2 regions of the Bacillus pfraonensis genome follow, and region 2 is predicted to be linked to the other one. Evidence: a T-box and tRNA genes for the amino acid it is inferred to sense, from the RefSeq annotation. Region 2 holds a T-box; the other holds one or more tRNA genes.
The links. The T-box of region 2 lies ahead of tyrS (tyrosine--tRNA ligase). A T-box ahead of a tRNA ligase gene usually reads a tRNA of that ligase, here a tRNA-Tyr.

Region 1: it has a tRNA-Tyr gene. The T-box ahead of tyrS (tyrosine--tRNA ligase) is inferred to sense a tRNA for this amino acid. The anticodon was not compared.

Annotation. Positions count from the first base shown of each region.
Region 1 covers NZ_JAHCDO010000018.1:86,137-89,545, reverse strand. The annotation lists partial or broken rRNA gene KFD70_RS18495 (23S ribosomal RNA) at 1-642, shown strand, start outside; rRNA gene rrf (5S ribosomal RNA) at 735-850, shown strand; tRNA gene KFD70_RS18485 (tRNA-Asn) at 860-934, shown strand; tRNA gene KFD70_RS18480 (tRNA-Thr) at 939-1,011, shown strand; tRNA gene KFD70_RS18475 (tRNA-Glu) at 1,035-1,109, shown strand; tRNA gene KFD70_RS18470 (tRNA-Val) at 1,115-1,190, shown strand; tRNA gene KFD70_RS18465 (tRNA-Tyr) at 1,207-1,290, shown strand; tRNA gene KFD70_RS18460 (tRNA-Gln) at 1,356-1,430, shown strand; tRNA gene KFD70_RS18455 (tRNA-Lys) at 1,436-1,511, shown strand; tRNA gene KFD70_RS18450 (tRNA-Gly) at 1,517-1,588, shown strand; tRNA gene KFD70_RS18445 (tRNA-Ala) at 1,599-1,671, shown strand; gene KFD70_RS18440 (glycerate kinase) at 1,834-2,979, shown strand; gene rocF (arginase) at 3,200-3,409, shown strand, end outside.
Region 2 covers NZ_JAHCDO010000003.1:140,215-143,623, forward strand. The annotation lists gene KFD70_RS03565 (NAD(P)/FAD-dependent oxidoreductase) at 1-144, shown strand, start outside; gene tyrS (tyrosine--tRNA ligase) at 609-1,871, opposite strand; T-box leader at 1,938-2,159, opposite strand; gene murB (UDP-N-acetylmuramate dehydrogenase) at 2,234-3,151, opposite strand.

The sequences.
Region 1 (3,409 bases), on a different contig from region 2:
CGCCTCCTAAAGTGTAACGGAGGCGCCCAAAGGTTCCCTCAGAATGGTTGGAAATCATTCGTAGAGTGCAAAGGCATAAGGGAGCTTGACTGCGAGACCTACAAGTCGAGCAGGGACGAAAGTCGGGCTTAGTGATCCGGTGGTTCCGCATGGAAGGGCCATCGCTCAACGGATAAAAGCTACCCCGGGGATAACAGGCTTATCTCCCCCAAGAGTCCACATCGACGGGGAGGTTTGGCACCTCGATGTCGGCTCATCGCATCCTGGGGCTGTAGTCGGTCCCAAGGGTTGGGCTGTTCGCCCATTAAAGCGGTACGCGAGCTGGGTTCAGAACGTCGTGAGACAGTTCGGTCCCTATCCGTCGTGGGCGTAGGAAATTTGAGAGGAGCTGTCCTTAGTACGAGAGGACCGGGATGGACGCACCGCTGGTGTACCAGTTGTTCTGCCAAGGGCATAGCTGGGTAGCTATGTGCGGAAGGGATAAGTGCTGAAAGCATCTAAGCATGAAGCCCCCCTCAAGATGAGATTTCCCATAACGTAAGTTAGTAAGATCCCTGAAAGATGATCAGGTTGATAGGTTCGAGGTGGAAGCATGGTGACATGTGAAGCTGACGAATACTAATAGATCGAGGACTTAACCATATAATATGAATACAAATGTTATCTAGTTTTGAAGGAATATATATTTAAAATTCCTGTTGACATTCTGAAAAGAATGTGTATAATAATAAAAGTCTGGTAATGATGGCAGAGAGGTCACACCCGTTCCCATACCGAACACGGAAGTTAAGCTCTCTAGCGCCGATGGTAGTTGGGACCTTGTCCCTGTGAGAGTAGGACGTTGCCAGGCTTGCATTATTCCGCAGTAGCTCAGTGGTAGAGCTATCGGCTGTTAACCGATCGGTCGTAGGTTCGAGTCCTACCTGCGGAGCCATTATGCTTCCATAGCTCAGCTGGTAGAGCACTTCCATGGTAAGGAAGAGGTCACCGGTTCAAGCCCGGTTGGAAGCTTGCGAACGGTATTACAACTTTTTGGCCCGTTGGTCAAGTGGTTAAGACACCGCCCTTTCACGGCGGTAACACGGGTTCGAATCCCGTACGGGTCACCACTTTTGGAGGATTAGCTCAGCTGGGAGAGCACCTGCCTTACAAGCAGGGGGTCGGCGGTTCGATCCCGTCATCCTCCACCATATAACTTATCATGTCGGAGGGGTAGCGAAGTGGCTAAACGCGGCGGACTGTAAATCCGCTCCTTCGGGTTCGGCAGTTCGAATCTGCCCCCCTCCACCATTTTTAAAAATCAACCTGATAAAGGTTTATTTTTTTGAAAAGACAAGCATACTAGTAAATATTGATGGGCTATAGCCAAGCGGTAAGGCAACGGACTTTGACTCCGTCATGCGCTGGTTCGAATCCAGCTAGCCCAGCCATTTACGAGCCATTAGCTCAGTTGGTAGAGCATCTGACTTTTAATCAGAGGGTCGAAGGTTCGAGTCCTTCATGGCTCACCATTTTCGCGGAAGTAGTTCAGTGGTAGAATACAACCTTGCCAAGGTTGGGGTCGCGGGTTCGAATCCCGTCTTCCGCTTTGTTACTTCGGGGCCTTAGCTCAGCTGGGAGAGCGCCTGCCTTGCACGCAGGAGGTCAGCGGTTCGATCCCGCTAGGCTCCATTATAAATTAGAAAAAACCTTACATCGAAAGATGTAAGGTTTTTTGTTTATCCTGCTTAATAAGGACAAGTTTCCATTCATTTCGTTTACAATAGAAAGATAGAGTGAAATATAAGGTTCGAATTAAAGCGTGTTTGGATACGGAGAATGGAGGGATGAGTGTTGAAAATTGTTATTGCATCTGATTCATATAAAGAAAGCTTACGAGCGATAGAAGTATGTAAGGCTATTGAAAAGGGATTTACTAAAATCTTTCCTGAAGCTGAGTATGTAAAAGTCCCAATCGGAGACGGAGGAGAAGGTACTGTCCAGTCCCTTGTTGATGCTACGGGTGGAAAGATTATTTCACTTTATGTAACAGGCCCACTTGGAGGGCTTGTAGAGGCATTTTACGGCATTTCGAGGGATGAAAGAACGGCATTTATTGAAATGGCAGCAGCATCTGGATTACATCATGTTCCAGTTGCAAAGAGAAATCCTCTCATCGCAACAACAAAAGGAACAGGAGAGCTTATATTAGATGCGCTGGACAAAGGCGTACAGCACATCATTTTAGGGCTTGGAGGAAGTGCTACGAACGATGGGGGGACTGGCATGCTCTCTGCCCTAGGTGTAAAGTTTTTAAAGAAAGATGGACAAGTAATAGAACCTGTCGGTGGAAATTTACATTCAATTGATTCTTTCGATTTAGCGAAATTGGATTCTCGTTTAGAGCATGTAAAAATAGAAGCAGCATGTGATGTGGATAATCCTTTAACAGGACAAAAAGGAGCATCTTTTGTATTTGCAAAACAAAAGGGTGCTAGTAGAGAGATGATTGTACAGTTAGATGATAATTTAAAGCATTATGCTCATTTATTAAAACAGCAGTTACATATTGATGTAGAAAAGATTTCAGGTGCAGGAGCAGCGGGGGGATTAGGTGCAGCAGTTGTTGCTGTACTACAAGGGAAATTAAGAAAAGGAATTGAAATTGTATTGGATTATACAAATTTTGATGAACATATAAAAGAAGCCGATCTTGTTCTTACAGGCGAAGGAAGAATAGATGTACAAACAGCTTATGGAAAAGCTCCAGTTGGGGTTGCTAGGCGTGCAAAGCAATTTCATATACCTGTTATAGCTATTGGAGGTTCTGTACTATCTAATCATATTTTAGTTTATAAAGAAGGAATAGATGCTGTGTTTAGTGCCACATCAAGCCCAATGACACTAGAAGAAGCTTATATAGCAGCGAAGGAAAATATTGAAATAACCGCACGAAATATCGCATCTGTATGGAAAATAGCATCAGAAAAACGTCTCTAATATAGGAGGCGTTTTTTTATTTTCAATTATGAATACATACATGCGTAATGAAATTTTCTTAGAAATGGTTCATTTTATGCATAGAATAGATTCAAAATGTAGACTTTCACATAAATATGAGTGAATAGAGTGTATATACATACAAAAAAATGTCGAGTTGAGTCAGACTATATAAAAGATTTAAAATATTTAGTGAAGGCATAAAAGGGGGAGACTATCTATGAAGAAAGAAATTTCAATCGTTGGAGTTCCAATGGACTTAGGACAAATGCGTCGCGGGGTTGATATGGGGCCAAGTGCAATTCGTTATGCGGGAATAATTGAAAGAATTCAAAATATTGAGTATGACGTAGAAGATATCGGAGACCTATGTATTGAAAGAGAACAGGAGATAGATGAAAATACAAAATTAAGAAACCTTACACAAGTT
Region 2 (3,409 bases):
GCAAGTCTAGGACGTAAAGATGCTGTTGCTACAATCGGAGCAAGCAATACTCCACTTAAAGGTTTACCAGCATCATTAATGAAAGAAGCAAGTAACGTTCGTTACTTATCACATATTAAAGGATTATTCAGCTTAGCTTACTAATCCAAATACTAGCCCGAATCATGATTCGGGCTTTTTTTAAATCCAAAAATCCCTTTCTTTTTGGGCGAAAGAGAGCATCCAGCCATGCATAGGAGCGGTCAGGGCCTTTTTCTGCACCATGCCATGTTTAAAACAAAAAGATACAATGAGTGCAAGGCTCCTTTTTTCTTCGTGGCAATGATTTACCTTTCAAAAAAACAAAGAAATTTATATAGATTACCATGAGTAACTTTTTATAAATATAAATTAAAGAACCAACATAAAAACTTTCCTGTTTGATGGAAGAGAGCATCCGCCCACTTCTTCTATTCTTCGTAACAACGATTTATATATTATTTTTATTCGCCACGAAAGCTAGATAAACCTCCGCAATAATCTTAATATACTGACTTTTTTGTGACGAAATTATGGATATTATAAAAGTAGAAGCAAGAACCCCTCTCACTTCTACTCTATAACAAACTTTAGGCTCCTAATTTCACCAAACTGTAATTCTTTTTACCTTTACGGATAATAATAAATCTTCCGTCGAATGAATTTTCCGCTGTAACATCTGTATTCACATCCGTTACTTTCTCTCCATTCATCAAGATTGCTCCATTATTAATATCTTCACGAGCTTGACGTCTAGAAGGTTCAATTCCTAAATCAACTAACCACTCGACGATATTTTTCGTTTCTTTTGAAGCATGGAAAGTTGGCATATCTTTAAAGCCTTGTTCAATTTCATCCGCAGTTAACGATTTAATATCCCCACTAAATAATGCTGCTGTAATTTTTACTGCTTGCAGTAAAGCTTCTTCACCATGAACAAATCGCGTCATTTCCTCCGCTAAGACTTTTTGCGCTTCACGTTTATGCGGCTCTGTTTGAACTTTAACTGCTAATTCATCAATTCTCTCTTTCGTTAAGAACGTAAAGTATTTCAAGTATTTAACCACATCACGGTCATCTGTATTCACCCAGAACTGGTAGAATTCAAATGGCGTTGTTTTTTCAGGATCTAACCATACGGCTCCGCCTGCTGATTTACCAAACTTCGTACCGTCTGATTTTAATAATAATGGAATTGTTAATCCAAATACTTTTGCTTCATGCCCCTCTAGTTTACGAATTAAATCTAAACCACTCGTAATATTCCCCCACTGATCACTACCACCAATCTGTAATTGGACACCTTCTTCTTTGTATAAGTGATGGAAGTCCATAGCTTGTAATATTTGGTATGTGAATTCCGTAAATGAAATCCCTGTATCCAAGCGGCTTGCTACGATATCTTTCGCTAACATACTATTTATACTAAAGTTTTTACCGTAGTCGCGTAAAAACTCAATAATATTGATTTGATGTGTCCAGTCATAATTATTTACCATTTTCACTTCACTATTGCCACCAAAGTCGAATAGCTTTTTCATTTGCGCTGTTAATGCATCCACATTCTGTTGTACTTGTTCCAATGTTTGCAATTGACGCTCTGTTTGTCGTCCACTTGGATCACCAATCGTTCCTGTCGCGCCTCCAATTAAAATAACAGGATGATGTCCAGCTAACTGAAAACGTTTCATCATCATAAACGGAATTAAATGTCCAATATGCATACTGTCACCAGTTGGATCGACACCACAGTACAAGGAAATCTTTTTCTCTTCTACTAGTTTTCGTAATCCTTCTGCATCTGTTTGTTGATTCACAGCATCGCGCCATTCTAACTCATCAATAATGTTCATGTCTTTCCATCCCCTTTATTAAATTTCCCTTGCAAAAAAACAAAAAGTCCCTATGTCTATACTAGACATAGGGACGATTATGAACCGTGTTACCACCCAGATTGCACAAATAGTACCAACGCTACTATTCATACCACTCTTAGCAATCATATCGTTTGCTACTCCGCTTAGCATTACCTAAGATACTCCAGAGTGTAATTCACAAGTTTGTTTGTGCTAGGTTCCATCAACCCCTAGCTTTCTCGATAACAGTGACAAACTGCTACTGGGCTCTTTCAACGTATTGAATATGTTAAATTATAGCCATTATAGTGAATCAAAAACACATTGTCAATTATACCCAAAAACTTTTTAAAAATTATTTAATTTAAATCTTCTCCAATAATCCGTACTTCTCTCTCTAACGTAACACCGAATTTCTCTTTCACTGTTTTTTGAACAAAATGAATTAAATCAATATAATCTTGTGCCGTTCCATTATCAACATTTACCATGAATCCAGCATGTTTTGTTGAAACTTCCACACCGCCAATTCGCGTTCCTTGCAGTTCAGAATCTTGGATTAGCTTACCAGCAAAATGGTTAGGTGGACGTTTGAAAACACTACCACATGAAGGGTATTCTAACGGCTGCTTCGATTCTCTTTTATACGTTAGATCATCCATTTGTGCTTTAATCACTGCATATTCACCTTTTTCAAGTTCAAATGTAGCTTCAAGTATGATGTAGTGGTTATTAGCAAATGTACTTTTACGATATCCAAAATCAAAGTCGTCTTTCGAAAGAGTAATTAACTCTCCCTCTTTTGTCATGACAACCGCTTTTGTTAATACGTATGCCACCTCACCACCGTATGCACCTGCATTCATATATAAGGCTCCTCCAACAGAACCTGGTATACCACAAGCGAATTCTAGTCCTGTTAAAGAGTGCTCTAGCGCCACTTTTGATACATCAATAATCGCTGCGCCACTTTGTGCTACAATTATTTGCCCATTCACAGTAATATCCGTAATATGTGTCAAACTCAATGTGATTCCGCGAATACCGCCATCTTTTATAATCACATTAGAACCATTTCCTAAAAACGTAATTGGGATGTTATGTTCAGTTGCATACTGTACCACTTGTTGAATTTCAGTATAGGTAGTGGGCTGCACAAACACATCTGCTTTTCCCCCTACTTTTATATGCGTATGATTCTTTAACATCTCATCTTGTTTTACATGTTCTTCTGGTAATACTGTATTTAAATATTCATATACTTTCTGCATATCCATTCTATGATTCCTCTATTTCTATTAATAATTAATGGCCTATCCTCTCGATAGTTCCAGCATTCTTAAAACTATTTCTCTTATTCTCTTCCATTCCGCTTACAAGTTCATTTACTACACTACATGTAATGCCATGCTGAAAATAAGTAGGTAATCGGCCACCACATAGATTACCTGAATAGTTTAGTAAGATAGCTTCCGTCTCTATCTTATCAAAAAATCGAGAAGAAAACTTTACCTTCAAAAATTTTCCGATATAAC